One region of the Microbulbifer discodermiae genome, then DNA from elsewhere that is predicted to be linked to it. Evidence: predicted binding sites of a transcription regulator. Region 1 holds the regulator's gene; the other holds the start of a gene.

Evidence for each region. The regulator sigma-54, encoded in region 1, starts transcription at its own class of promoters, with help from an activator protein. The targets are predictions, from matches to a motif close to TGGCACANNNNTTGCNNT.
Region 2: glnA (glutamate--ammonia ligase) is a predicted target of sigma-54. The motif match lies at 10,904-10,921, and genes of this name have one in related genera.

What each region holds. Positions count from the first base shown of each region.
Region 1 covers NZ_JBFLAB010000001.1:87,835-103,148, reverse strand. Annotated here, with positions in the region: gene mgtE (magnesium transporter) at 1-1,245, opposite strand, end outside; gene AB1S50_RS00420 (HPr family phosphocarrier protein) at 1,462-1,731, opposite strand; gene rapZ (RNase adapter RapZ) at 1,763-2,623, opposite strand; gene ptsN (PTS IIA-like nitrogen regulatory protein PtsN) at 2,726-3,187, opposite strand; gene hpf (ribosome hibernation-promoting factor, HPF/YfiA family) at 3,191-3,481, opposite strand; gene AB1S50_RS00400 (RNA polymerase factor sigma-54) at 4,090-5,532, opposite strand; gene lptB (LPS export ABC transporter ATP-binding protein) at 5,782-6,507, opposite strand; gene lptA (lipopolysaccharide transport periplasmic protein LptA) at 6,603-7,145, opposite strand; gene lptC (LPS export ABC transporter periplasmic protein LptC) at 7,132-7,698, opposite strand; gene AB1S50_RS00380 (KdsC family phosphatase) at 7,781-8,347, opposite strand; gene AB1S50_RS00375 (KpsF/GutQ family sugar-phosphate isomerase) at 8,363-9,334, opposite strand; gene AB1S50_RS00370 (MlaC/ttg2D family ABC transporter substrate-binding protein) at 9,695-10,345, shown strand; gene AB1S50_RS00365 (BolA family protein) at 10,434-10,667, shown strand; gene murA (UDP-N-acetylglucosamine 1-carboxyvinyltransferase) at 10,681-11,943, shown strand; gene hisG (ATP phosphoribosyltransferase) at 12,051-12,701, shown strand; gene hisD (histidinol dehydrogenase) at 12,691-14,001, shown strand; gene AB1S50_RS00345 (S1C family serine protease) at 14,053-15,201, opposite strand.
Region 2 covers NZ_JBFLAB010000017.1:32,993-48,306, forward strand. Annotated here, with positions in the region: gene AB1S50_RS08260 (TonB-dependent receptor family protein) at 290-2,479, shown strand; gene AB1S50_RS08265 (GGDEF domain-containing protein) at 2,547-3,626, opposite strand; gene AB1S50_RS08270 (macro domain-containing protein) at 3,913-4,434, shown strand; gene typA (translational GTPase TypA) at 4,479-6,287, opposite strand; gene AB1S50_RS08280 (TonB-dependent receptor plug domain-containing protein) at 6,528-8,645, shown strand; gene AB1S50_RS08285 (TlpA family protein disulfide reductase) at 8,648-9,142, shown strand; gene thiI (tRNA uracil 4-sulfurtransferase ThiI) at 9,193-10,680, opposite strand; gene glnA (glutamate--ammonia ligase) at 11,021-12,427, shown strand; gene AB1S50_RS08300 (DUF4124 domain-containing protein) at 12,612-13,295, shown strand; gene glnL (nitrogen regulation protein NR(II)) at 13,570-14,667, shown strand; gene glnG (nitrogen regulation protein NR(I)) at 14,810-15,314, shown strand, end outside.

The DNA of each region.
Region 1 (15,314 bases):
CAGTGTGGCGCCCGCCAGCGCGGCGGTAATCAGGCTGATGACCATCGCCGCGAGGATGGTGATGGCGATCCTGCTGTCGTTAAACCACAAGCCGGCGATGGCGCCGAGGACCAGGGACCAGAGCAGGGCGTTGAGGGCGCCGGACAGCAGTTCCCGGTTGAGCAGCCAGCTGAGATTGCTGCGGCCTATCTGCCCCAGTGCCATGCCGCGAATCACCACCGTCAGAGTCTGGTTGCCGGCGACGCCGCCCATACTGGCGACGATGGGCATCAGCACGGCCAGGGCCACCACCTTGTCGATGGTATCCTGAAACAGATTAATGACCCAGGAGGCCAGCAGTGCAGTCAGCAGGTTGACGCCCAGCCAGATGGCCCGGCGCGGCGCTGTGCGGCGCACCGGGGCGAAGGTGTCTTCCTCTTCGTCCAGGCCGGCGAGGCTCATCAGCGAATGGTCCGCCTCCTCGCGGATCACATCCACCACATCGTCGATGGTGATCCGCCCGAGCAGACGCTTGTGCTCGTCCACCACAGGGGCGGTGATCCAGTCGTATTTGGTAAACAGCCGTGCGACCTCTGTGTCACTGAGATCCGCCGGAATCGGGTCTACATCCGTGTTCATCACTTCCCGCACGGTGATCGATGGATCGCTGGTGAGCAGGCGGGATAATGGCAGCAGGCCGATATACTGGTCTTTGCGGTTGACCACGAACAGGTTGTCAGTGGATTCCGGCAGCTGTTCATGGCGGCGCAGATAGCGCAGTACCACGTCCAGGGTGAGATTGGGGCGCACGGAAATGGTGTCCGTGTTCATCAGACCACCGGCGGTCTCCTCGTCGTAGGCGAGGACACTCTCCACCCGCAGGCGGTCGGTTTCACTCATCGCTGACAGCACTTCCGCCATTACCCGCTCCGGCAGGTGCTGCAAAATATCGGCGACGTCGTCGGCGTCCAGCCCCTCCATGGCGGCCACCATCTCTTCGGTGTCCATGGTTGCCAGGATCTGGCTCTGTACCTCTTCGCTCAGTTCCTGCAGGACTTCGCCTTCCACCTCCTTGTCGATCAGTTTCCACAATACCTGGCGGATTTTGGGTGGAGAGCTTTCCACCAGCTGGGCGATACTCTGCGGGGACAGGGTGCTGAGCATGTGCCGCACCTCGCGCCCGGTACCACTGTCCAGGGCGGCAAACAGTTCGCCGAGGCGATTTTGAGCGGGAAACTGGATTTCCGCGGAAGGCGGGTTGGACACAGGCTTCCCCTTGCTGCCGGAATGAGGTGAGGCGGGAATTATAGCTGCCGACCCCGGGCCGGCGCGAGTGTCGGCAATAGCGGTACCACCAGTTTGTTGAAAAGCGTATTGCCTGGCTTTCTCACCGGGCCTGCGCCGCTCTCAGTTCGGCGCTGGCACATGCGTGTACCCTGCAGCTTTTTGAGTCGCCGGGTCAATGATATGCGGGATTGATCTCTACTCAGCTTCGCCGAAACGATCGGTCACCAGTGAGCTGATGGCGGCGAGCGCGACATCCTCATCTGCACCACACACTTCCAGTTCCAGCTCTGTGCCTTTGGCTGCAGCCAGCAGCATCAGTGCCATGACACTCTTGCCATCGACGGACTTGCCGCGACAGTGGACCCTGATATCCGCCTCGAAGCGCGCGGAGGTCTGCGCAAACTTGCTTGCGGCGCGCGCGTGCAGTCCGAGTTTATTGACGATGAGCAGACGGTTTTTCAGCATCTTTTTCTGCGACTTGCGGGGGATTGACGAATTATTTCTGTTGCTCCCGGTGGCGAATCTGGATGTTGCGGAACTGCTCCCGGAATATCCCAGCCAGCTGTTCAACCATGTAGACAGAGCGGTGGCGCCCCCCGGTACAACCGATGGCTACGCAGGTGTAGCTGCGGTTGCTCTTCTGATACGACGGCAGCCAGCGCTGCAGGAAGTGGGTGATATCGCTCTGCATGGCCCCGGTTTCCGGGTGCTGGCGCAAAAACTCCACCACCTCCGGATCGAGACCGGTTTTATTGCGCAGTTCCGCCACCCAGTAGGGGTTGGGCAGGCAGCGCAGGTCAAACACCAGGTCGGCATCAATCGGTACGCCGTGTTTAAACCCGAACGACTGGAACAGTATTGCCATCTCGGGGGAGTCGTCGCCCACGACGCGGTTTTTTACCAGTTCACGGAGCTGGTGCAGGCTGAGGCTGCTGGTATCGATCACCAGGTCGGCCATGGCGGCGAGCGGGGCCAGCAGCTCCTTCTCGCGGTTCAGCGCCTCGACCAGATGGGTGCGATTGTCGCTCAGGGGGTGTTTGCGGCGGGTCTCGCTGAAACGCTGGACCAGCACCGGCGAGCGGGCATCCAGATAGAAGACGTCGCATTTGACCCCGCTCGTACGCAGTTTCTCGATGACTTCCGGGGCCTGCTGGATGTCCTGCCACAGATTCCGCGCGTCGATGCCGAGCGCCAGGCTGGTCTCCTCTCCGCGTTGCTGTTCCCGGACCCGGTTGATCAGCTCCGGCAGCAGGCTGGCGGGAATATTGTCGATACAGTTGAAGCCGACGTCCTCCAGCAACTGCAGCGCAGAACTCTTGCCGGAACCGGAACGACCGCTGATGATGACCACGCGCATGGGGAAATCCCTTTGTGACTGGCTTGCCGCCTCATGCAAACGGGGTATGACAGGTGGGTTTGAGCTCTGTCCCGGGCGGCAATAATTCTCACCACTGGTGCATTATGCGGCGGCAGCGCTGTCAATTGCCAGTGCGTACAGCTCGTCGCCACTCTGGGCTCGACGTAATTTGGTTCTAACCCGGCTGTCGCTGAACAGTGCCGCTATCTCGGCCAGGGTTTCCAGGTGCTGTTGCTCGGAGTTTTCCGGCACCAATAGGGCAAACAGCAGGTCGACTGGCTGGCGGTCAGCAGAGTCAAAATCCACTGCTGGGTCGGTAGTACACAGAACGCCAATGGGCCCTTCGCAACCGGGGAGGCGGCAGTGGGGAATTGCCACTCCCTCACCGATGCCGGTGGAACCCAGCCGCTCCCGGGCGATAAGCCGGTTGAACACGGTATCGGCGTCCAGTTGCGGATACTGTTCGGCGATGGCTTGGGCGATGTTCAGGAGCAGCTTTTTTTTGCTGCTTCCCGGCAGTTTGCACAGACTCAGGGTGGGTGAGAGTAATGCTTCCAGGATCATAACTTAGCGGTGCTTGCGCAACTTTTCTTTATGTTTTACCAACTGCCGGTCAAGTTTGTCGGTCAGTGCATCGATTGCAGCGTACATGTCGTCCGCTTCGGAATTGGCGAAGATTTCGGCCCCGTTCACGTGTATCAGCGCTTCGGAGCGCTGAAGCTCCCGCTCGATGGACAGGGTGATCTGGACGCTGGTGATCAAATCGTTGTGGTGGGAGAGCCGTTCCAGTTTTTCACGACAGTAATCGCGCAGAGCCGGGGTCAGTTCCAGGTGGCGGCCACTGATGTTGATCTGCATGGAATTCTCCTCAAAGAGAGTATTGCTTGCTGGCGCTAGCTCCGCCAGGGCGGCAACCCTACTAGGAAGTACGCCAAAATGGAAGGATACACTCAAAGTCGGGGGTTTGGAGATGCGCCGGGTTGATTTATCTGTCGGCGACAGATTGGTGTCTCGAATTGGTGACCCCGGGCCCGGAGCTGTAACCGGGGGTCTTGCAGCTTGGCGGGGCGGGGCGTCCTGAGACAGTGCCACCGCCGGTGGAGACCGTTGCAAGCTTTTGAAAAGTAACCGATTTCGCGTAATCGCACAGGTTTTCAAGGGCGACAATCCAGTCGATAATCTCTCAGCGATTGGGTTTCCTAGGGCCTGTTCACACTACCTGAGTTGGCCCTGTTGTGACAGAAAAGGGGCCAATCGAGGCACGAGGGGAGAAGTTTGGTTGTTCCAAATGAGCGACGAGCAACGAAGAGTGGCGCCTTTTCCGGCACAACCCGAAGGGCTGCCCCTGGTTTCGTGCCTTGCGGCGTTAGAAATTGCTTATGTGGGTCCACCACATTGCGCAATTCCTGCCGTACAGGCCACCAAATCAGTAGCAGCAGGGCCAACTCAGGTAGTGTGAACAGGCCCTAGACCAGTCTCTTGCGCTCGCTGGATGAGGGGATTCCCATGGACTCGCGGTACTTGGCCACGGTGCGGCGGGCCACCTTGACCCCGCTCTGGCCGAGTTCCTGAGCAATTTTATTGTCGGACAATGGCTTGCGGGGTGATTCGGCGTCGATCAGCTTGCGGATGATGGCGCGGATGGCTGTTGAGGATGCCTCTTCCCCGGAATCGGTGCTGACCTGATTGGAAAAGAAGTACTTGAGTTCGAAGGTGCCGCGCGGCGTCAGCATATATTTGTTGGCGGTGACCCGGGAGATGGTCGATTCATGCATGCCGATGGTTTCGGCGATATCCGCCAGGATCATGGGTTTCATCGCCTCCGGCCCCAGTTCAAAAAAATCGCGCTGCCTGTCAACGATACTGGAGGCGACCTTCAGCAGGGTTTCATTGCGGCTCCGCAGACTCTTCAGAAACCAGCGCGCTTCCTGCAGGTTGTCCCGCAGAAAGTTATTGTCGCTGGATTTGTCGGCCCGCCTGATCATGGAGGCATAGTTACCGTTGATTCTCAGTCGCGGCGTGGCTTCCGGGTTCAGTTCCACCAGCCAGCGTTGCTGTTTCCGGGTGACCACCACGTCGGGCACCAGGTACTGGGGCTGATCATTGTCAAATGCGATCCCAGGGTGCGGATTGAGGGTTTGGATCAGCCGTACGACTTCACCCAACTGGGCCTCGCTGAGGCGGGTGCGGCGGCTGAGCTGGCGAAAATCCCGCTTGCCCAGAAGCTGCAGGTGCTCGCCTACCAGGGTCTGGGCCTGTTTCAGCCAGGGGGTGTCTGCCGGTAACTGGCGCAGTTGCAGCAGCAGACACTCGCGCAGATCGCGGGCTCCGCAGCCAGCCGGGTCGAGCTGTTGCACCGTTTTCAGCACCGCCACGACATCGTCGGTGTCGACGCCCAGTGCTGCGCCCAGTTCTTCGACGCTGGAGAGCAGAAACCCGCTGGGAGAGATGCAGTCGATAAGATTTTCCGCGATGCGCTTGTCTTCCACCGAGAGGGTGGTGAGGTTCAATTGCCACAAGAGATGGCTGCGGAGATTGTCGGGGGTGGCATTGCCCTGCTCGGTGGAGAGTTCGTCCCCGGTGTCGAAGCCCCCACTGTAGCTGCCTCCGCCATAGATATCGTCCCAGCGGGTGTCCACCGGCAGCTCGCTGGGGATGTCCTGGCTCCAGTCGCCCTCTTCGGTGGTGCGCTCATCGCTGCTGTCGGTACCCCGCTCGGGCTCCCGCTGCTCCCCGGACCACTCGGAAGGCTCCTCCTGGTCCGCCTCAAGTAGTGGGTTGCTGTCGAGTATGGACTGGATTTCCTGCTGCAGGTCGGGCGTCGACAACTGCAATAGGCGAATGGCCTGTTGCAGCTGAGGGGTCATGGTCAGCTGGGTACCGAGTTTTAGCTGCAGGGACTGCTTCATACCAGGAGTCGCACACTGAGTCGGCGGAGGAATCGTCTTTAGGGAGACGAGGAAGCAGACTAAACTCCTGACTGGTCAATTACAAGCAATAACTGTGCCGCTTGGAATGGGCGAGGGAAAGGCTGGGTAAATATGGGCGCCCCAATGTAATCGGGCCGCGGCAAATCAAGCGTGAGCTACTTGATTTGCCGTGGAGGGGTTGCGGACACGCCAGATTGAGGGAAGCCAGGGAGGGCTTTCGACAACCAGCTAGATGGTAAACTCGTGACCCAGATAGACCTCCCGGACCTGCTGGTTGGCCAGTACTTCCGCCGGAGTGCCGGCGGCGATGATATGGCCCTCACTGACTATGTAGGCGGTTTCGCAGATATCCAGCGTTTCGCGTACATTGTGATCCGTGATCAAGACCCCGATACCGCGATCGCGCAGATGGCGAATTATCTGTTTGATGTCTTTGACGGAGATGGGGTCCACCCCGGCAAAGGGTTCATCCAGCAACACGAAGTCGGGATCCGTGGCCAGCGCGCGGGCTATCTCCACCCGGCGACGCTCGCCACCCGAAAGCGCCATACCCAGGCTCTTTTCGATATGGGTAATATTGAATTCCTGCATCAGTTCACGCAGTTGCTGCAGGCGGTCGGCCCTGCTCAGGTCCCGGCGTGTCTCGAGGATGGCGAGAATGTTGTCGCGCACCGTCAGGCGGCGGAACACCGATGCCTCCTGCGGCAGGTAGCCGATACCCCTGCGCGCCCGGCCGTGCATCGACAGGCGGGTGATATCCAGATTGTCGATCATCACCTGTCCGGCATCGGCCCGTACCAGGCCTGCGATCATGTAGAAGCAGGTGGTTTTACCGGCGCCATTGGGGCCCAACAGTCCCACCACCTGGGAGCTGCTGACGCTTACCGAGACGTCCTGTACAACCTTCCTTTTGTTGTACTGCTTGGCGAGGTGTAACGCTTTCAGCGTCGGCATAGTGTCTTCCACTTACTTCCCACCCGGCTCCTGCAGCGGCACCCAGGGTGCCAGGGGGAGCGGGTCGCAAATTTCTAGGGTAACAGCGCAGGGTGTTACTGGCTTTGGGCTGTATCGTCGGTGGATTGCCCGTTGTTTTGTGTTTCCGGCTTCCAGATCATCTCAACCCTGCCACCGTCGGATTGTCCCTTGGCCTGCATCTGCTCACTGTTGAGATCGTAGTCAATGCGCTCGGCGGCCAGGGTATTGCCGTCACGGTCCACATGGGCACTGCCGGTGAGGAGCAGCTCGGCGGTTTTCACAGTGTATTCGATACGCTGGGCGCGGGCTTTGACCGGGACTGTGCTCTGCGCCATTTGCTGCTGGAAGCGCGCCGGCTTGCCCACCGCGATCACCCGCCGGATTTTGCCCCCTTCACTCAGGTGGGCTTCGACCCGGTCTGCGTGAATTTGCAGCGACCCCTGGGTGATCACCACATCGCCGCTGTAGATGGTTAGGTTGGTGCCGCCATCGGCGTCCAGATTGTGTGCGAGAATCCTGACCGGCTGTTCCCGGTCTTCCGGCAGTGCCAGTGCCGGCCCGGAAAGCATTGGCAGGGCCGCACACAAGGCCGGCACCAGGTAACTAATCGCTTTCATAGGTACTCTTTACCTCGGAGAGGATTTTCACCCGATTCTCTTTCAACAGTGCGTGCATACCAATGCCTTCCGTTATGCTGGTGCCGGAGGTAATGGTAACAAGTTTGTCGGTCTCGGCGAATTCCTGTTGCGGCAAAACGGTTATGGCCTGGGTCTCCAGCGTCAGGCCGCCTGGCTCGGGTAATTCGTTGATGACCACATCGCCGCTCAGTTCCACTTTCTGGCCGTTATTGTATGCGATGCCCTGTCTGGATTCTGTAAGCCATTTGGGTCTATCGTCCTGATAGAACACGATGCGGGGCTCGGCCAGGTCGGCCTGGTCGCGACGGGCAAACTGAAAATAAGTGATTTGCTCCGCGTTGACTATGTACGCCAGCGCGCCTTCAGTGTCGAAGTGGCGTGTGTGGGCATCGCGAATCACCAGGTCCGCAGCACGGTTTTTCTCCTGCTGGGTGGGCCTTTTGCCCAGCAGTTGCTCCGGGGCACTGTCGGCGTACCAGAGGCTGACGCCAATCAGCGTGGCGAGGATGAACAGCGGCAACCAGCTGCGCATAGGGTTCCTCCGTCAAACATTTTCGCGCCCGGACCCAAAGGTGGCCCCGAGCCCGATGAGACAGCCAATGCGTTATTCTGTCTCACTTTCCAATGGGGGTGTCTGTGTCAATATAGGGGGCCAGGGCGGCTGCGAAAGTGCCCTGCACCCGCATGATCCGGTCGCAGACTTCCCGCACCGCGCCTTCGCCACCCCGGGCCTCGGTGACCCATATTGCTCTCTCGCGCACTGGCGGCGCGGCGTTGGGCACTGCGATGGGGCATCCCACCCGCGTCATTACCGTCAGGTCGGGATAGTCGTCCCCCACATAAGCCATGTCTTCCATCCGACACCCTTCCTGGGCAAACAGTTCGTGCAGGGCAGTGAGTTTGTCTTCGCGGCCCTGGATCAGCTTGTGGACTCCCAGATCATGCGCCCGTCGTTCCACTACACTGCTGCGCCGCCCGGTAATGATGGCCACTTGCACACCGGACTTCTGCAACATTTTGATACCGTGGCCGTCCAGCGTGTGGAAAGTCTTCAGCTCATTGCCATTGTTGTCAAAGTACAGTTTGCCATCGGTCAGCACGCCGTCCACATCCAGTATCAGGTGGTGCACCCTGGACAGCTGGCGTTCAATTTTTTCTTTCGAATTTGTTTTTGAGCTCACGATTTACCGTCCTGATCAGATTACGCCGGCGCGCAGTATATCGTGCATATGCAGCACACCAATGGGATGGTGGGCGTCGTCCTCCACCACCAGTGCTGTAATCCGGTTGTCCTCCATGACCCCGAGTGCCTCGGCGGCGAGAGTGTTGGCCGCGACCGTCTTGGGGTAGCGGCTCATGACTTCTGCCATGGTGGCACTGTCCAGTTCAACCTTGTGGTCGATTACCCGGCGCAGGTCGCCATCGGTAAAGACGCCCAACAGAGTGCCCTGTCGGTCGACCACAGTGGTCATGCCAAAGCCTTTGCTGGTCATTTCGAGCAGCGCCTGGTACAGCGGTGTTTCCGGGAAGACCTGCGGCAATTCGTCGCCGCGGTGCATCACATCCTCGACTTTTAGCAGCAGGCGCCGCCCGAGGGCGCCGCCGGGGTGCGAGAAGGCAAAATCCTGCGCGGTAAAACCGCGCGCTTCCAGCAGAGCCACCGCCAGTGCATCGCCCATGACCAGGGTCACTGTGGTAGAGGAGGTTGGGGCGAGGTTGAGCGGGCAGGCCTCGGTTTCCACCGCAATGTCCAGGTTGACGTCGGCGGCCTGGGCAAGGGGTGAGTCGGCCTTGCCGGCCATGCTGATCAAGGGGGTGCCCAGCCGCTTCAGCAGGGGGAGCAGGGTCAACACTTCCGCGGAGGAGCCGGAATTGGATATGGCGATCACCAGATCGTCGCGTGTAATCATGCCCAGGTCGCCGTGGCTGGCTTCGCCCGGATGCACAAAGAAACTGGGGGTGCCGGTACTGGCGAGGGTGGCGGCGATCTTCTTGCCGATATGGCCCGATTTACCCATGCCGGTGACAATGGTGCGTCCGCGGCACTGTAAAATCTGTTCACAGGCGCGTTTAAAATTCTCGTCGATACGGCTTTCCAGGGCGGCAACCGCGGCATTTTCCATGCGTACAGTGCGGCGCCCCGCCTGCAATATAAGGTCCTGCGTCATTGCGTCACTCCGCGTCGGGTTCTGTTGAGTTTAGAAACATCCTGCGTATACCGTAAATCCCACCTGGCCGCCGACCGGGCCTCCCCAGTGCTAACCTTTAAGGAGGGATCGATGCCACACCGCCCCCGCCACGGGCAAAACCTCCACAGACGTCTACAATAGCCGTGCGTTGAGCGCAGTAGGGTCACGCCAAGGGGGGCGACATGGTATAGTCTGGCGCCGTTGCTGTCAGCTGTGTGGCCGCTCGCATCGCACCCAGGCCGGGTGGGTCGAGCTGCCGGTTATACATCGGGCAGTGGCGTCACGGCACTTTATGGCTCTGTGTGCGTCCAAGGAATGATTTACCAATAGGAGTTTTTTGTGAGTCTGATATCACTGTTCCGCCGCTCGGAGTTCAAGCAATGGTTAAGCGCGTCATGCGTCGCCCTGTTGATTTCCGTCTGGGCGCCTGTCGCCAGCGCGGCCCAGAATCCCTATGCGATGATCGAGGGTGTGTCCCAGAATCTGCTGGGAGTAATCCGTGCCAATGCTCAGTATCTGCACTCGGACCCCCAGCGCTACTACAGCGCTGTGGATAGTGTACTGGCGCCGGTGGTGGATTTCGATTTTATTGCCCGCGGGGTCATGGGGACCTATGCGAAGCAGGCCACGGCAGCACAACGCTCGCGCTTCACCAGTACTTTCCGCCGCGATTTGGTGTCGACTTTCGCCAGGGGCATTGCCAACTTTGGGGATATGGATGTCAGGGTGGTCAACCCCGGCTCCACGCCTACCAAAAGGCGTGTAAACGTGTTGCAGGAAGTGCGCAGCAAGGAGGGGGTCACCAAGGTTTCCTATACCCTGGTGCGCAATCGTGCCGGGCAGTGGAAGCTGATCAACGTGATCCTGAACGGGGTCAATCTGGGTAAGACTTTCCGCAGCCAGTTCGCCCAGGCTATGCAGACCCATCAGGATATCGACAAGGTCATCGCCACCTGGTCAGCCGAGCAGGTGGCCAACACGGTGGGTTGAGTACCGCTTCCGGGTTGCGAGGCTGCGCAACCCGGCAGTTTGCAGTAAACTGGCCCGCTGTCTTGGGCAACTCAAATATTTCCCACCTATGCAAGCCGATGAAATCAAAGCCCTGGTGGAAGGGCACATTCCCGAAAGTCACGCTGATGTCGCCTTCGAGGGCAGCCATCTGGTGGTAACTGTGGTCAGCAGCGCATTTGCAGGCCTCAGCAGGGTAAAAAAACAGCAGCTCGTATACGCGGCCCTGGGCGACAAGATCGCCGATGGCACGCTGCACGCGGTTCAGATGCAGACGCTGACGCCGGAAGAAGCCGGCAAATAGGGCTCGATAGCGAATGGACAAATTACTGATCGAGGGTGGCAACTCCATTTCGGGGACCCTCAAGATTTCCGGTGCCAAGAATGCGGCGCTGCCCATTCTCGCCGCTGCAATACTGGCGGACGGCCCCGTGCAGATACACAATCTGCCGCATCTCAATGACATCACCACCATGCTCACCCTGCTGCGGTGCATGGGTTGCGATGTCACCATCGACGAAAAACTGGGCGTGGAGATAGACCCGCGCTCACTCAACGAACTCACCGCGCCCTACGAGCTGGTCAAGACCATGCGCGCCTCCATCCTGGTGCTGGGTCCGATGCTCGCCCGCCACGGCTTGGCCAATGTGTCCTTCCCCGGCGGCTGCTCCATCGGCAGTCGGCCTGTGGACATTCACCTCAAAGGTCTGGAGGCCATGGGTGCTGAGATTACGGTGGACGGGGGCTTTATCCGTGCCCGCTCCCGGGGCCGCTTGAAGGGCGCCAACATAGTGATGGAAAAGGTGACCGTGGGCGGCACCGAGAACCTGCTAATGGCGGCGGTGCTCGCCGAGGGAACCACGGTACTGCACAATGCAGCGCGCGAGCCGGAGATCGTCGATCTGGCCGAGTTCCTGATTGCTATGGGCGCCCAGATCGAAGGGGTGGGCACCGATACGCTGCGAGTACACGGTGTAGCCAGGTTGAATCCCTGTACCTTCAGTGTAATGCCCGACCGAATCGAGACCGGCACTTTTCTCGCGGCGGCGGCGGCGGCGCGGGGGAAGGTGCGGCTCACACACACCCGCGCGGATATTCTCGATGCGGTGTTGGTGAAGTTCGAGGAGGCGGGTGCGTATATCAATACCGGCGACGACTGGATCGAGCTAGATATGCGCGGCAATCGGCCCAAAGCGGTGAGCTTTCGCACCGCACCTTACCCGGCCTTTCCCACCGATATGCAGTCGCAGTTGATGGTGGTGAATGCGGTGGCCGAAGGCAAGGGGGCGGTGGTGGAGACTATTTTTGAAAACCGCCTGATTCAGGTTCACGAGTTGAACCGCATGGGCGCTGACATCACCCTGGAGGGCAATACAGCTATCGTGACCGGGGTCGAGCGGTTAAAAGGGGCCCCGGTGATGGCCTCCGATCTGCGCGCATCAGCCAGCCTGGTGATCGCGGGTATGCTGGCTGAAGGCACCACGGTGGTCGATCGGATTTACCATATCGACCGCGGCTATGAATGTATCGAGGAGAAGCTGCGGCAACTGGGGGCGAATATCCGCCGCCTGCCGGGCTGACGCCGCCCGGGCTAAAAAGGGGTCCTCGGATGTGGCCAATCGATATCAGCAGGCCAGACACACACGGGCTCCACCGTTTTTTTTCACGCGACCCAGAACAGGACCCCATGCAAATCACCATCGCCCTGACCAAAGGCAGAATCCTTGAGGAAACCCTGCCGCTGCTGCATGCTGCCGGACTGGAGCCGCTGGAAGACATTTCCAAGAGCCGCAAACTCATTTTTCCCACCAATCAGCCAGGGGTCTGTTTTCTGCTGTTGCGGGGCACAGACGTGCCCACCTATGTACAGCACGGCGCCGCCGATATGGGGGTGGCGGGCAAGGATAACCTGCTTGAACATGCGATCGACGGCATTTACGAACCCCTGGACCTGGGTATCGCTCGCTGTCGGCTGATGACTGCGGGTATCCGGGGTGCCCAGCCGCCGCGCGGAAGGATCAAAGTGGCCACCAAGTTTGTACAGAGCGCCAAACGCTACTATGCAGCACAGGGTCGCCAGGCGGACATTATCCAGCTGTACGGGGCTATGGAGCTGGCGCCTCTGATGGGGCTGGCGGATGAGATAGTGGACATCGTGGATACCGGCAATACGTTGCGGGCCAACGGTCTGGAGGCGCGGGACACTATTGCCCACATCAGCAGCCGTCTGATCGTCAACAAAGCATCCATGAAAATGAAATACCAGTCGATCAGCAGTTTGATCGGCAAACTGTCCGATGTGGTGGCAGCGCGCTGGGAGGGGGCGGATGCACAGTGACTTGATTCGCCGCCTGGACGCGGGGGACAGTGATTTCGACGCGCAGCTGGCCCAATTGCTGGCCTGGGAATCGGTTGTCGATTCCCAGGTGGAGCAGATAGTGGCCGACATACTGCGGCAGGTACGCCGGCAGGGTGATGCCGCCCTGATCGAATACAGCAACCGCTTGGACCGCCGCCGGCTGGTCAACGCCGAGGATTTTTGCGTGACCCCAAAGGAAATGGCGGTGGCACTGGGGCGCATTTCCGAGCAGCATCGCCTCGCACTGGAAACTGCAGCCCAGCGGGTACACAGCTATCACCAACACCAGTTACAGGATGGCTGGCAGTACACCGAGGCCGACGGCACTGTTCTGGGGCAGAAAGTTACACCTATGGAGCGGGTAGGGGTCTATGTTCCCGGGGGCAAGGCGAGTTACCCCTCGTCAGTGCTGATGAATGTGATTCCCGCCAAAGTCGCGGGCGTGAACTCGGTGGCCATGGTGGTGCCGGCGCCGGACGATCAGCTCAGTGACCTGGTACTGGCAGCGGCGGCGATCGCCGGGGTGGATGAGCTGTATACCCTGGGCGGCGCTCAGGCCATTGCGGCCCTGGCTTATGGCACTCAAAGCATACGTCGGGTCGACAAGATAGTGGGGCCGGGCAACGTTTATGTTGCCGCCGCCAAACGCGCCGTGTTCGGACAGGTGGCGATCGATATGATCGCCGGGCCGTCGGAGATACTGGTGATCTGCGACGGCGCCACCGATGCGGATTGGGTCGCCATGGATCTGCTGTCACAGGCGGAGCACGATCAGCAGGCCCAGTCCATATTGCTGAGTCCCGACGATAGCTTTCTCGATGCGGTGGCGGCCGCCCTGGAAAGGCTGCTGGCAGAATTGCCGCGGCGGGACATTGCCGGCGCCTCCCTGGCGCGGCGGGGTGCCCTGATCTCTGTGGATTCCATCGAATCGGCCATCGCGCTGGCCAACCGCATTGCTCCGGAGCACCTGGAGGTCTCGGTGGACAACCCGCAGCAGTATCTGCCGATGATCCGCCATGCCGGGGCAATATTCCTCGGCCGCTATACTGCGGAAGCACTGGGGGACTATTGCGCCGGGCCCAGTCATGTGCTCCCCACCAGCGGTACCGCGCGTTTTTCATCACCGCTGGGCGTGTACGATTTTCAGAAGCGCAGTTCAATCATCTGCTGTTCGCCCCAGGCTGCGGATCGGCTCGGGCGGGTCGCCGGCACTCTGGCCCGGGGCGAGGGCCTGGAGGCTCACGCGCGCTCGGCGGAGTACCGATTCAGGAAAGAGTAGCGCTAGTGTCAACAGGCCCTTGGCGGTGCTGATTGGTGTTCGACCGGACCTTTAGGTGCGTTTTTCCGACTGGGGCATTTCCGATACGGTGACTTCCACCGTATTGACGGCGCCCTCGCGCATAAAGGTAATCGAAACCGTATCTCCGGGGCGCAGGGTCGCCATAGCGGCGGCGCCGCGTCTGCCATCGTTGATCGGCAGGCCGTCGATATGGGTGATCACATCTCCCGGCTTCAGTCCCGCCCGGTGTGCCGGACCCTGGTTGTAGATTCCGGTCACGATGACCCCGTGGGTGGACGTGAGATTGAAAGCGCGCGCCACTTCCGGGGTGACTCCACTGGCCTCTATGCCGAGCCAGCCTGGCACCACGCGGCCGTACTCAATAATGTCCTGCATGATTTTTAAGGCGATATTTGCCGGTATGGCAAAGCTGATACCGCCGGCGTAGCTGGACTGGTTGAGAATGGAGGTATTGATACCCAGCAGGCGGCCGTGGGCGTCCACCAGTGCTCCGCCGGAATTGCCGGGATTCACTGCCGCATCGGTTTGCAGGAAGTTTTGCAGGTAGCCGCCGGTACCATTGCTACCCAGTTTGACGTTGCGTGCGCCTGTGGCACTGATAATGCCCTGGGTCACGGTCTGCCCCACCCCAAAAGGGTTGCCAATGGCCAGTACCACATCGCCGACCTGTGCGTGTTCCGGATCTCCCACCTCGATAGAGGTGAGTTGCGGCAACTCCACCTTGAGCACCGCCAGGTCAAAATCCGCATCGCTTCCCACCAGCTCCGCCTGTGCCTCGCGTCCATCCGCCAGCAGTACGACGATGGCATCAGCTTGGTTGACCACATGGTGATTGGTGAGGATATATCCCCGGTCGCTGACGATAACGCCAGAGCCCAGGTTGGATTGCAGCCGTTGTTTTTGCGGTGGGTTCATGCTGTTGAACAGGCGTCGAAACAGCGGGTCATTAAACAGCGGGTGACTCCGCTGGGGTATGGCAGTGCGGGTGTAGATGTTCACCACCGCGGGCCCAGCCCGGTCGACCGCATCGGCGTAGGAGACAGGCCCCTGCCACTGGCTATCGCCTGGATCGACGTCGACGTCGCGCAGTTGCGGGAACACCAGCAAGGCTGCTGCGGCCAGGGCCAGGCCAATGGCCGCGGGGATTGCCCAGTCTTGCAAAAATCGTTTCAGGGACACAGGTAACTCCTAGATTTGTGTTTATTATACGGTTTTCCGCCGCGTGCGCACCGGCGGCCTCTGTCCTGCGCCGCGCCCCTTGGGCGGTGGACGCGAATCCGTATAATGGCGGC
Region 2 (15,314 bases), on a different contig from region 1:
GGCTGCGCTATAGCTCCTCTCTCTCCGCCTTCACGATTTTGGCCGCCTGCGCCTGGCCCCCCGCATCTATGAATCCGGCGATCCGGTAGCCGATGCCTCATCCATGTGTGGGACTAGCAGGCTGTTGAAAAACACTTTTTCAACAGCCTGCTAGTCCCTGAACAAAAGAATGTCGGCTAATTGACCCCTAACCCTTGGTGTTATGCTAAGTGTAACGGTAAAATGCAATCGTTCTCATTAACATATAAAGTCACAAATAAAACCCGCACTGACCCACCTTGGAGGATTGATGAACCGTTTCACCCTGGCGCCGCTGGCTGTGGCGCTGTCCGCTTCTGTATCCCTTGCCGCTGAACAGGGCCCTACCAGGCTGGAAGCCGTCACGGTGATAGGGGATGCCGAAAATATCGACACTTTGCCGGGCTCGGCGCATCTGATTGATGAAGAGGAACTGGCCAGGTTCGAGTTCACCGATATCAATCGCATAGTGCGTTCAGTACCGGGTGTCTATCTGCGGGAGGAGGACGGTTACGGCCTGCGACCAAACCTGGGTATCCGCGGATCCGGCAGTGGACGCTCCGGCAAGATCTCCCTGATGGAGGACGGTGTGCTCATTGCTCCGGCACCCTATGCGGCGCCGGAAGCCTACTATTTTCCCACGGCTGGCCGCATGGTGGGCATAGAGGTGCTCAAGGGGCCCTCGACACTGCAGTATGGGCCCTTCACCGTGGGCGGTGCAGTCAATCTGTTGAGTACCCCGATTCCCTCGACAGCAACGGGAGTGATCCAGGCCGAAGCCGGTGAGAATGCGGAGCGTCGCCTGCACGCCTACTATGGCGATAGTACCGAGACCACTGGCTGGCTGCTGGAGACCCACCAGCAGTATGCGGACGGTTTCCGCGAGATCGATGGTGCCGGCAGTGCCGATATCCAGGTAGAGGACTATGTGGCGAAAGGCCGGCTGCGTTCGGATGCCGGCGCCAGGTACCAGCAGCAGTTGGACGTCAAGCTGCAGTACTCGGAGGAAAAGTCTGGGGTGAGCTACGTGGGTCTCACCGATGCCGATCTTGCCGCCAACCCCAACCGCCGCTACGGCCTCACCGCCCTGGATGAGATGCAGAACCGCCACAGCACAGTGCAGCTGAATCACAGCATTGCCCTCAGTGAGGGTTTTAGCCTGCATACCCAGGCGTATTACAACAAATTCAAACGGGACTGGTTCAAGGTCGACAATGCCCTTGATCTGCTGGAGTCTGCCAACCTGGGCGATGCTGACGCCCAGGGGATACTGGATGGGAGTCTCGACTATATCTACGATCCCAATTCGGAAGACAGCCCCGGCTTCGAGTTGAAGCACAATAATCGCAGTTATACCGCCAAGGGCCTGCAGGTCAGTGGCGACTGGAATTTTACGGCGGGGGGCTTCAGTCACGACCTGACCCTGGGCCTGCGCCGCCACGAGGACGAGGTGGACCGCTTCCAGCCGGTGGAAATCCACAACCAGGTGGATGGAGAGCTGGTATTTGTGGAGACCAAGGAGCCCACCGGCAGCAACAACCGGGTGGAATACGCCGAAGCCAATTCCCTGTTTATCTATGATGAGATCCAGTTGGCAGAGCGGCTGGCAGTGACCGCCGTGCTGCGCTACGAGGATGTCAGCACCAGCCAGCAGCGCTACGATGACCCGGCCCGCACAGTGGCCGGCAGCAGCCGTTCGAACGAGGTTTCCGAGTGGCTGCCGGGTCTCGGTGTGGTTTACAGCATCAGTGATCAGTGGAGCCTGATCGCCGGTGTGCACCGGGGGTTTGCCCCTCCGGGTGCGGGCTCCAGGGATGGCGTTGGTGCCGAACTCTCCACCAACTATGAATGGGGCACGCGTTTCGATGGCGACGTCGTCAGTGGCGAACTCATCGCATTCTTCAGTGACTATGAAAACACGGTGCAGAATTGTTCTGTGGCAGTCCCCTGTCCCGACGGTGCCGAAAGCGGTACCTTCAGCTTGGGTGAGGCGGAAATCCAGGGTATAGAGGCGTCGCTGCAACATCAGTGGGAGCTGGCCAACAACTGGATAATGCCGTTGCGAGCCACATATACTTACACGGATGCCGAGATCAGCCAGACCAGTGATGCGAGGGACATTCTCGCTGGCGACAATCTGGCCTATCTGCCGGAAAATGTATTTGCGATCACCACCGGTATCGACAGTGGTGCCGCCTGGAGGCTGGATCTCACCGCCGCCTACCAGGACGATATGTGTGTGAATACCCGCTGCAATCGGGCGGGATCGGACGCGTTTGACCGCACCGATGCCCTCTGGATCCTGGATGCCGCTGCGCACTACAGCTTCAGTCAAAGCCTGAATGGCTATGTGAAGATCGACAACCTGCTGGACGAGCAGGAGATCATCAGCCGCAGCCCCGAGGGGGCCAGGGCCAACAGGCCGCGCACCGCCACTCTGGGCGTAAAGTACGTCTTCTGACCACGCCTTGCCGCCAGAAGCGAAAAAGCCACGGTTCACCGTGGCTTTTTTGTTGCGCCGGCCCGGATCAGGTCGCCATAACGCGGTTGCGGCCGCTTTTCTTGGCCCGATACATCCGCGCGTCCGCGGCCGCCAGTAGTTTGCCGTGGGTGGAGTGGCTGCAGTGCCCTTCGGCCACGCCAAAACTGATGGATACACAAACCGGCTGTGGATACCTGCTGCTCAGGGCCTCCACCCTGGCGCGCAGTTTTTCCGCCAGAATACGGCCTCCGCCAAGATTGGTGTTTGGCAGTAGCACCAGGAATTCCTCCCCGCCCCAACGGGCTACGACGTCGCCTTTGCGTGTGTTTCTGCGCAGGATCTCCGCCACATCCCGCAATACCCGGTCGCCGAAGGGGTGGCCGAAGCGGTCGTTGATGGTCTTGAAGTTATCCAGATCACCGATCAGTACCGTGTAGCGCCCCGACAGTTCCCGGTTGCGCCGCTCCATGTTCGACAAAGACTTATAGGCCTGGCGGCGATTGGGCAGGCCGGTGAGTGCATCGGTATTGGCATTGCGTTCCAGTTGCTGGGTCAGGCGGTGTAGCAGCTGCTGGGTCTGGTGACGGCTGCTGTCCAGCAGTGCCGTGAGCGCGGTGAGCGCGCCGAAGACGGCGATAAAACGCACTCGGTAGGCGGTGTCATAGTCCGCCGCCAGCAGCGGAAATTCCGGTGTGAACAGCACCGCCACGGTAACCGCCCCGACCGCTACCAGGGTACTGGTGCCCAATTTGTAGCCATATAGGTTGATAAAGCCGGGCACCAGCATCACCGCCCACATCAGCCCGCTGTTATTCACGCCTCCGGACAGCAGCAGGTAAAAGTACAGTACCAGTAAAAGTACGCCGACCAGGGTGGGGGTTTTCGGGCTCGACCCGGCCAGATGGATAGTGAAATAGGCGGAGAGAATAACGGTTGTCACGGCGAACAGGGCGCCTGCGACCACTATCTCGCCCCGGGTGAGTGCGATAACCCCCATGGCACCGGTGATGGCGAAAGAAAAGATCAGCATATAGCCGGAAGCCTGGATGCGCCGGCGCAACTCCAGTTGCCGCGCCTCTTCGATGGGGTTCTCCGCACCGCTTGAAAAAGGCCCGCTAACCGACACTCTGCACCCCTATTGCAGTCACTCTGTCACCTCTTGCGGTGGTATTTTTATCGTTGTGGTACCAAACGGCGGCGTTTTATCGCCACCCCCGCCATCCTGTGGATGTGGGGCCGCCAGGCATTGCAGCCCAGCGGTACTGAAGGCGCTGTTATAACCCCATGGGGCTTTTGTTTGACGTTATGATAACGACCGCCAGCCAGTATAGGTGCAATCAACGGGGTGCCAAAGCGTTCGCCGGCAATCCACGCCAGCGGGAAACTACCCCCTAAAGGGAATCTGCGGTGCAGTGAGCAACATCCAGCTAATTTGCGGCGATATTCTGACACACGGGGCAGATGCGCTGGTATGCCCGGCACACAAACACCTGATTCGCGGGCGCGGCCTGTCTGCACAGATTTTCGATCGTGCCGGCGCCGGACTGGCGGCTGCCTGTGCCGGCCTGTCGCCCTGCGGCGTGGGCGAGGCCCGCCTGACCCCCGGTTTCGACCTGCCGGTGGCTTTCCTGCTGCATACAGTGACGCCCCAGTGGAGCAGCGGCGATCAGTGGGGGGAGCAGGGCATAACGCTGTTGCGCCGCTGTTACGAGAGTGTGCTGGCGCTGGCGCAGGCGAGAAACCTGCACTCTTTATTATTTCCCGCCCTGGGCGCGGGTACCAACCGTTTTCCCCACCCAGTAGCCGCCCACCAGGCGCTGGCTGCACTGCACGAAGCCGGCGCGGAGTTCGAGCGGCTCACCGTCTGTCTGCACACCCCGGCGGCGCTGGGAGACTGGCGCCGGGTGGAGCGGCGTTTCTACACCGCCGGTTGAGCGGCGGCACTCGCTCTGCGTCCCCGCGGCTGTGGAGGCTTCCTTTATTTCTTCGCCCGCTTGCGCATATTTTCCTGCAGGATCTTCTTGCGCAGGCGCAGATGATTGGGGGTGACCTCCACCAGTTCATCATCCTCAATGAACTCTAGTGCCTGTTCCAGGGTGTGGCGGATAGGGGGAGTCAGGGTCAGGGCCTCGTCGGTACCGGCGGCGCGGATGTTGGTGAGCTGCTTGGCCTTGGTGGGGTTCACCACCAGGTCGTTGCCGCGAGAGTGAATGCCCACTATCTGGCCCTCGTAGATGTCTTCGCCGTGACCCAGAAACAGGCGGCCGCGGTCCTGCAGGGCGTAGAGGGCATAGGCGAGGGTTTTGCCCTTCACCATGGAAACCAGCACGCCGTTGACACGCTTTGCAACCTCGCCCTGCTTCACCGGACCATAGTGGTCGAAGATGCTGGTCATGATGCCGGAGCCACTGGTGAGGGTCAGGAACTGGCTGCGAAAGCCGATCATGCCGCGGGAGGGCACCATAAAGGTCAGGCGCACCCGGCCCTTGCCATCCGGTTCCATATTCTTGAGTTCCGCCTTGCGCAGGCCCAGCTCCTCCATGATCGGGCCCTGGTGCTGCTCCTCGAGGTCGATCACCACCTCTTCGTAAGGTTCGAGGATCTCGCCATCGACCACCTTTTGCACTACTTCCGGGCGGGATACGCCCAATTCGAATCCTTCGCGGCGCATATTTTCGATTAAAACGGAAAGATGCAGCTCGCCACGGCCGGAAACCTTGAATTTATCCGGAGAGTCTCCTTGCTCGACACGCAGTGCAACATTGTGGATCAACTCCTGGTCCAGGCGCTCCTTGATATTGCGCGAAGTAACGAATTTACCGTCCTGGCCGGCAAACGGAGAGTCATTGACCTGGAAGGTCATGCTAACGGTGGGTTCGTCCACACTCAGGGCGGGCAGCGCCTCCGGCCTGTCCGGATCGCACAGGGTGTCGGAGATATTCAGCTCGCCCACACCGGTGATACACACTATGTCACCCGCGCTGGCCTGCTCCACCTCGGTGCGCTCCAGACCCAGATAACCCATCACCTGCAACACCCGGGCTTTGCGCGAGTCGCCATCCCGGTCCAGCACCAACACCGGCTGGTTGGGCTTGAGGGTGCCGCGGGTGATGCGGCCTACACCAATAACACCCACATAGCTGGAGTAGTCCAGGGCGGAGATCTGCATCTGGAAGGCGCCGTTGGGATCCACTTTAGGGGGCGCCACCTTGTCCACGATCATCTGGAACAGGGGCGTCATATCATCGGCCATATCCGTATCATCGAGGCCCGCGATTCCGTTCAGAGCAGAGGCGTAGATGACCGGAAAGTCCAGCTGTTCATCCGTAGCACCGAGGCTGTCAAAGAGATCGAACACCTGATCCATAACCCAGTCGGGGCGGGCTCCGGGGCGGTCGATTTTGTTGATCACCACTATGGGATTGAGGCCCTGCTCGAAGGCTTTCTGGGTTACGAAACGGGTCTGTGGCATTGGGCCGTCCACAGCATCTACCAGCAGTAACACCGAGTCCACCATGGACAGGACCCGCTCCACCTCGCCGCCAAAGTCGGCGTGCCCCGGGGTGTCGACGATATTGATACGGTAGTCGCGCCAGCGGATCGCAGTGTTCTTGGCCAGGATAGTAATACCCCGCTCGCGCTCCTGGTCGTTCGAATCCATCACCCTCTCCGCGTCCGCGTTGCGGCGGTCCAGAGTGCCGGACTGTTGCAGCAGTCTGTCTACCAGGGTGGTTTTGCCGTGGTCGACGTGGGCGATGATCGCGATGTTGCGCAGATTGTCTATCACAGGGGGAACCTCTAGAGGGTGAAGCCCGGCCGGGTCCCGGACCGCCGTTAAAGGCGGAAGCGAGCCGGTGGCGCGGCCAAAGCGCGCGATTATAGTGAGGATATATAGCAATTGGGAGGAGTTTCGGGCCCTTGGCCGGCCTGGCCACAGAGGGCGATGGCTTATTGATTGTAATAGCAAATACAAACTATTATCATTTGCAGGTAAGAAAAATATCAAAATGGAGATCTCAAACCCCCTATGGCTTTTTATTATCGCTCCCTGCTGCCAGTGATCCTCACCACCACCCTGCATCCTGCTGTCGCCTCTGATTCCCCGGCCGGCCTGGCGCCGAGCGAAAAAATGGAAGAAACGGTGGTGGTAGGCGTGCGCCAGCGCCTATACGAAGCCGGTACACTGCTGAATGCCATTCAGAAAACCGAAGTGGTGGACGAAACCCTGATCAAGGCCATGCAGGCGATCAATCTTACCCAGGCCATTGAAAAATCCCCCGGCGTGCGGGTTTCGAATGAATGTTCCATGTGCGGCGTCAAGCGCATTATGCTGAACGGCATGCGCGGAGAGCATTCCACCATCCTCACCGATGGTATTCCCCTGCACACCATGATGGCCGGCTACTATGCGGTGGATGCCCTCGCCACCACCGGTGTGGAGCGCATAGAGGTGGCTCGCGGTGCCGGTGCCTCGCTGCTGGCACCGGAGGCCATAGGCGGCACCATCAATGTGATCTCCAAGGAGCCGCAGGAAACCGGTCTGAACGTCAACGCCTCCCGGGAGGATAACGACAGCTTCTTCGTCGGTATCATGGGCGGCCATGTCAGCGATGACGATCGCACCCGTACAAGCCTGGTATACCAGGGTGACAGGCACCACCAGATGGACAATGATGGCAACGGCGTCAGCGAAGCACCGTTGCAGGAAAACACCAGTTATGTGGGACGCGTCTCCCATGATTTCAGTGGGCGCGACAATCTGGTACTGCGTCTGGCATACACTGACTCCACTATATTCGGCGGCCCCCAGGACTATTCTATCGGCTCGGTGCTGCGGGGTTTTGATGGGTTGGAATCCGAGCACCTGTTCGAGAATGACGATGTACGGGCTGAGTACATCGGCAAGCCCTGGGAAACCACTGAGTGGATAGATACACAGCGCACCGAGATCTCCGCCAACTGGCTGCGGGAACTGAGTGAAAAATTCAATACCAGCGTTACTCTGGCCTGGTCCGAACACCAGCAGGATTCCTTCTACGAGGGGTTTGACTATGCCGCCAGGGATCGCCTGTTTTACGTGGATTCGCGCAACAACCTGATACTGAATGAGACCCACACGCTTACCTTCGGTGCGGATTTACGCGATGAGATAATGCGCTCCGATTCCTTCGCAGGTAGCCTGAGCGCCGACTATGTGGAGGACAGCTTCGACTATCGCACCGGTGGCCTCTACCTACAGGACACTTGGCAGGCGTCGCAGAAACTTGAGGTATCCGTAGCTGTGCGCCTCGACAGGGTCAGCGCTGACTTTGTGGCTGAGGAAAAACCCGGTACTGAGATTGAAGAGACGCTGCTAGCTCCGCGGATCGATATGCGCTATCTGCACAGCGACCAATGGACATCGCGTTTGGCTTTGGGTCGCGGCTATCGCGCACCTCTGTCTTTCTTTGAGACGGACCACGGTATCCTCGATGCCGGCGATGGTTTTGCCATCGACATCGAAGAGTTAGAAAAATCCCTCTCCACCACCTATGCGTTGAGTTACGCGGGTGAGCGTCTCAATGGCACTCTGTCCCTGGCGCGCACAGAGGTAGAGCACCTGGCGGCCCTGGGCGAGACCGAAAGAGGCGTACCGCTGCTGACGCAAATGGCGGAAACCGCCGTCGTCTCCGCCGGCGATATCAGTCTCGGCTATACGCTGAGCGACACCCTAAAGGTCAGCACCACGCTGGAAAACTACGTCTACGACCGGGTATTCAAAGAGTCCTATGCCATTGCCCCCATCGAACAGCGCGCACTCTTGAGCCTGGACTATGGCAGTGGTCCCTGGATGGTGTATGCCAGCGCCAGCTGGATAGGTGCGCGAAACCTGCGCGACTATGGCTATGAGGGTTACAACCGCCTGGGTGGCGCGTTGAAGAGCCAGAGGGCGGAGGCCTACTGGACCCTGGACATAAAGGTGGGCTACGACGTTAGTGAAAACCTGAATGTCTATGTCGGTGGCAATAACATCACCGATTACACCCAGGTGAACGATGCTGAAACCCCACTGTTCTGGGACGCCGGTGGCGCTTACGACGTGGCTTATATCTACGGCCCACTGCGCGGGCGCGAGATATACATGGGTCTCGACTGGAGCCTGTAACAGTGCGCGCGCTGTTGGTGTCGCTGATGCTGTTCCCGACCGCTCTCCCGGGTGTGGCGAGTGAAGCTAGGTTACTGGATATGGAGTTGAGGAGCCTGGCCGGCCCCGCGCGGGCCAGTCTTGCGCAGTATCGTGGTCTGCCGGTGCTGATGGTGTTTTTTGAGCCCGAGTGCCCCTGGTGCTTCCGTCAGGTCAGGACCCTCAATCGGCTTTTGGCCCGTTGCCCCGGTCAGTTCCAGCCCCTGGCGGTGGGCACCAACGGTGCCCGCCGGGCACTGCTGGCAGAATATCGCAGGCTGCGCCCCAACTTCCCCGCTTTCCAGATAAGTGGCGAACTGTTAGATAAAGTGGGCTCCATCCCCGCCACGCCTTTCACCCTGCTTATTGACCGCGACGGCCTGCCCGCTGGCTGGTTGCGGGGTTTTGTGCCTGGGGAAAAGTTGCAGCCGGTGTTGGCAAGGCGGCTGGAGGTTACCTGCGACGGCCAATCCAGCTGACCCCTGATAGTTTGGCGGAGAAGGGGCGCCGTGGATTGTGGGCAGGCACCTCAGGTTTGCTCCCGATCTGACCCGGGGACGCTTTTCTCCGGTCGGTAGACCCCCACATTGCGGTAGCCCTCGTCCAGTAGATGGGAGGCGTGCAGGCGACTCATCACGCCGCGCGCGCAATACAGCAAATATTCTCGCTCAGGGTCCAGCTGGGCGAAGCTGCGATTGAGGCGGTAGAAGGGGATCACCTGCACCTCGCGGTGCTCCAGCTCCAGCGGGTCCAGTTCCTCCTCCTCCGGGTGGCGGATGTCGATCACCACGGCGTCGCCCGGTTCCGAGCGGATCTCCACTTCCGGCGCCTGACCGTCCACTTCCTCGATCACCTGGTCGATGTTCTGGATGTTGCGGTCGGCGATGGCGCGGTCGAGGATCGCAAAATCGAAACGGTTTTCCTCCGCTTCCACCTTTTCAATCTTGGCGCGGGTCGTGGGCTTTATGGAGATGACGCCACAATATTCGGGAATCTGTGCGGTGAACGCTTCGGTGCCGATTGCCCGGGAGGTTTTGATGATGTCGGATTTGTCACTGGTGACCAGCGGTCGCAGTACCAGTGTGTCGGTGACCCTGTCGATCACCGCCAGATTCTTGAGGGTCTGGCTGGATACCTGGGCGATGGCTTCGCCGGTTACCACGGCGTCCACCTCCAGCTCCCGGGCGATGACACTGGCAGCCCGCAACATCATGCGCTTTAGAATTACCCCCATATGGGAATCGTCCACCCGCTCCAGAATCTCCGCCACCACCTGGTCGAAGGGCACAGTGACGAAACGCACCCGGTGGGAGGCCCCGTATTTGTTCCACAGGTAGTAGGCTACCTCCTTGACACCCAGCTCGTGCTGGCGGCCCCCCAGATTGAAAAACAGGAAATGGGTGCGGATACCGCGCTTCATGGTCAGGTAGCTGGCCACGGTGGAGTCGAAGCCTCCCGATATCAGGGATAACACCGGGTCCTGAGTACCCAGGGGAAAGCCGCCGAGTCCGGGGTGCTGCTCTTCGACCACGTTGAGCTTGTCGTGGCGAATTTCCAGCTTCACGGTAATATCCGGGTTGCGCAGCTTTACTCCGGCCGCCTCTGTGTTCACGTTGAGGCCGCCGCCCACATACTGCTCCACATCCAGGGATTTGAAATCGTGCTGGCCGGTGCGTTTGACACGGACACAGAAAGTTTTGTCTTTCAGGGCAGGGCCCCACACCGACAGGGTCTTGCGGTAGATATCCTGCAGGTCGCCCAGGGGAAACTGGCGCACGCGGGAATAGTTGGCGATGCCGGGGGTGTGGGAGAGCACCGCCTCTATACGATCGCCCAGATGGGCTACGGCGTCCGGGGCGATCACGTCGATCTTCTCCCAGTCCTTGCGCACCTGGATGCGGTCATCCAGGGGCCGCAGCAAACGCTGTAGGTTGTCCTTGAGCTGGCGCGACATGCGTTTGCGCACCGGATTGCTCTTGATGGTGATTTCGGGGAAAAACTTAACGACAAAGTGCATGGGGTCTGGCCGGATACCGCGGTTGCTGGGTAAGCGTCACATTATAAACCAGAGCAGTGCAACGGGGCGGCGCCCCCTTCTTGTGCATTTGCGGAACAAAGAGCGCCATTTTGGTGCGTCGGCCGGTGGCTGCCTGTGGACTTTGCACCTATTCTGCCCAAATCATTGCGCGCTGGTGGACGATGGCTGCGGTATAGAGGGTGACTATGTCACCGCCCCAGCTTGGCACACTTTTTGCTCTTATCTGCACAGGGAATAGGCACACTAGAACAGTTTCGGAGCAGGCGCCAATCGAAGCGCTGTAGCGGTCGGATAAATTTTCAAAACCCGGAGGACGGTAATGTCAGCGAAAACGCTCGGTTTGATTAATGAGAATGAAGTTAAGTGGGTAGACCTGCGCTTCACAGATACCAAGGGCAAGGAACAACATGTTTCCATCCCTGCGGCGGAAGTCAACGACGATTTCTTCGAAGAGGGTAAGATGTTCGACGGCTCCTCCATCGCTGGCTGGAAGGGTATCAACGAATCCGACATGATCCTGCTGCCGGTTGACGAAACAGCTTTCCTGGATCCTTTCACCGATGAAAGCACAGTGATCATCCGCTGTAACATCGTGGATCCGATCACCGCCCAGGGCTATGAGCGGGATCCGCGCTCCATCGCGCTGAGAGCTGAGGAATACTTGAAATCCACCGGTCTGGGTGACACTGTGTTGTTCGGTCCGGAGCCGGAGTTTTTCGTCTTCGACGACATTACCTGGGGTGCCGAAATGGGCGGCGCCTTCTACAAGATAAACTCTGAAGAGGCGGCCTGGTCTTCCGGCCACCACTATGCCGAAGGCAATATCGGACACCGGCCTGGTGTCAAAGGCGGATACTTCCCGGTGCCGCCGGTAGACTCGCTACACGATGTGCGCGCCGCCATGTGTTCCGCCATGGAGCAAATGGGTCTGCGGGTGGAAGTGCACCACCACGAGGTGGGCACCGCCGGCCAGTGTGAAATCGGCGTTGCCGCCAACACTCTGACCAGGAAGGCGGACGAAGTGCAGATCCTCAAGTACGCCGTACACAACGTCGCCCACGCCTACGGCAAGACCGCCACCTTTATGCCCAAGCCGCTGGTGGGCGACAATGGTTCCGGCATGCATGTACACCAGTCCTTTAGCAAGGATGGTGTGAACCAGTTCGCCGGCGATGCCTATGCCGGCCTGTCGGAAACAGCCCTGTTCTATATCGGCGGCATTGTGAAGCATGCGCGCGCCCTCAACGCGCTGTGCAACGCCTCCACCAATTCCTACAAGCGCCTGGTACCCGGCTTCGAGGCACCGGTGATCCTGGCCTATTCCGCGCGCAACCGCTCCGCTTCGATCCGGATTCCGTTCGTATCCTCGCCAAAAGGCAAGCGTATCGAAACCCGCTTTCCGGATCCCACCGCCAACCCCTACCTGGCCTTCGCCGGGCTGCTGATGGCGGGCCTGGATGGTGTCAGGAACAAGATCCACCCGGGCGATGCGGCGGACAAGGATCTGTACGATCTGCCACCGGAGCAAGTGGCGGAATTCCCCACGGTTGCTGCCAGCCTGGAGCAGGCGCTGGATGCCCTGGACCGGGATCGCGCTTTCCTGACCGAGGGCGGTGTGTTTACCGACGATGCCATCGACGCCTACATCGAACTGAAGCGCGAAGAGGTAGAGCGCCTGAACATGACCACCCACCCGGTGGAGTTCGATATGTACTACTCCGTTTAGGGAATCTCGGAGACTTTTCCTTAGCCCGTGCCGTCTGGCACGGGCTTTTTCTTTGCAGGTAAACTAGCAGGTTGTTGAAAAAGCGTTTTTCAACAACCTGCTAGGCTTTTTTAACCCGGCAACGCAATATTGCCGGGTTAATAAGGGGCCTTGGGATGGTCGATTACCGCACTGAGGAGTGTCTATGAAGAAGCTCTCATCTTTTCCCGCGTGGTTACTTGCGGCAGCCTGCAGTTGCGCGCTGGCCGGTGGTTCGGGCCTCGATGAGAGTGATGGCGGGGACACATCAGCTGGGGCTATTTATAAAACCGTCGGTCCCAATGGAGAGGTGGTGTTCACAGATACCCCGCCTGTGGATGGTAAATCCGAGCGGGTACAGCTGGGGCCCATCAATGTGCAGCCTATCTCCCTGCCGAAACCCATCCCCACCCGCAAGCTCTCCCCAAAGGATAAACGCGATCCGGGCGCGGCATACTCCGGCCCGGTCAATGTCACTATAGTGAGCCCCGCCAGCGGTGCCACCATCCCGCCGGGCCAGCGCTTCATTGTCCTGCAGGTGGCTATTGATCCGCCGCTGCCTCAGGGGCACCGCTTCTATGCTGTGGTGGATGGCCAGCGTTGGCGCGGCAGTTCCTCTGGCACCAGCCTGGATATCTCCGCGCTGGAGCGCGGTAGTCACAGTGTCCAGGCACTGCTCACGGACCCCTCAGGCAAGTTGCTGGCGCGCTCGCAGACGATCATGATCTACGTCAAGCGGCCCGGTGACCAGGTACCGGAGTTCGGCGCCCCTCAGGCCACCCCGGCTCCGCAGGCCCCTGCCGCACCGGGCCTGGTGCCCAAGAAGCCATCCCGCAGAGACGGTCGCTAATCACTGCTTGGGGTCCCCGCTAGCCGTTACCGATTGCCGCCGGTCGCTGTGGCAATCAACTCCCACTACCATGCACTGTATTTTTTTTGTCCGACGCACCATAATGGTGCGTTCGGTGGCGGGGCACAGCCGCGCTGCCCGCCATCAATCCGCCGTTAGCCACTATGCGCCATTTTGGTTGGTTTCTTGCAAAGGCACTTGGGGTGGTTCGATTTAAAGTGATACTCGCGGGTGGCCATATGGGGCGGTCCGCCCGCGACCTGGAAATTCTCCTATGCTCGACGATTCCCAGCTGCGCCAGCTTTTAGACAACCTGAACTCCGCCGTAGTGGTACTGGATGGGTGTCTGCGGCTGCGCTATCTGAACGCCGCCGCCGAGGATCTGCTGGCTGCGTCCAGAGTGCGGGTCTTTGGCCTGCCCCTGGAGAGCCTTGTGCGCGAATCCGACGAGGCCGTTCAGGCGCTGCGGGAGGCGCTGATACAGGGGGAAAAGTACACGGTGCGCCGTGCCCGCTGGCATTTGCACAACCAGGAGGCGCGCACCGTGGACTATTCCGTAAGTCCGCTGGTGGAGTTGGGGGTGTTGCTGGTGGAGGTGCAGCCCATGGACCGGCTGTTGCGCATTGCCCGGGAGGATGCATTGATCAGCGCTCAGGAGACGACCCGCAATCTTGTCCGGGGCATGGCCCACGAAGTGAAAAACCCCCTCGGTGGTATTCGCGGGGCTGCGCAGTTACTGGGCAGAGAGTTGCCGGATCCGGGCCTTGTCGAGTACACCCAGATCATCATCGACGAGGCCGACCGGCTGAGAAACCTGGTGGATCACCTGCTGGGGCCTAACAGGCCCGTCCACCGGCAAGCCACCAATGTGCATGAGGTATTGGAGCGGGTGGCCCACCTGGTGGAGGCGGAATGCGGTGGAGAGCTGGCCATCCGCCGCGACTATGACCCCTCCATACCGGAGGTGCCCGCCGACCGCGAACAACTGATTCAGGCGCTGCTGAATATCGGCCGCAATGCAATGGAGGCAATTGGGGACAGTATCGGGCTTGCCGCCGGAGAGCTGGTGCTGCGCACCCGGGTACAGCGCCGGATCACCATTGGCAAGCGGTGTTGGCCGCTGATTTGCTGTATTGAAATTGAAGACAATGGCCCCGGTATTGCAGAGGAAATCCGCGAGCGTATTTTCTATCCCATGATCTCCGGGCGCGCGAAGGGCTCCGGGCTGGGTCTGTCGATTGCACAGAACATCATCAATCAGCATGCGGGACTGATCAAGTGCGACAGCGACCCTGGGCGGAGTGTGTTTCAGGTCTGCCTGCCCCTGGATATGGAATTATTAACCCGGCAACTGGATACATTGCCGGGTTAATGCGGCACCGGGATGCGCCGCCAACGAGCGGAGACCGGCGCAAGCGCTTCGGGAAATTGCGCAGCTTTTTGAGGGCGACAATCCAATCGATGAGGGATCACCTGTTGGGTTGCCGGGTTACGAGTGACTGGTGGGAGTGACCATGGCTGTGAGCAATCGCGTGTGGATTATTGACGACGACCGATCAATACGCTGGGTGTTGGAGCGCGCGCTGGGCCGCGCCGGAATTGAAACCCGGTGTTATGACAGCGGCGATCGCGCTCTGGACGATTTTTATCGCGAAACCCCCGACGCGGTGTTGTGTGATATCCGCATGCCGGGCACCGATGGTTTCAGGTTGTTGCAGCGTTTCCAGGTGGAGCGCCCCACCCTGCCCATCATCATAATGACGGCGCACTCGGACCTGGACAGTGCCGTGGCCGCCTATCAGGGCGGTGCCTTCGAGTATCTGCCCAAACCTTTTGACGTGGACGAGGTGGTTGCGGTTGCCCGCCGCGCACTGGCCCATGGGCGGGAGGGGCTGTCCGCCGGTGGTGATCCCGGCGAGCGGGCCCTGGGTGGGGAGGCGATTATCGGTGAGGCGCCGGCGATGCAGGAAGTGTTTCGGGCCATTGGTCGCTTGTCCCACTCTAATATCACCGTGCTGA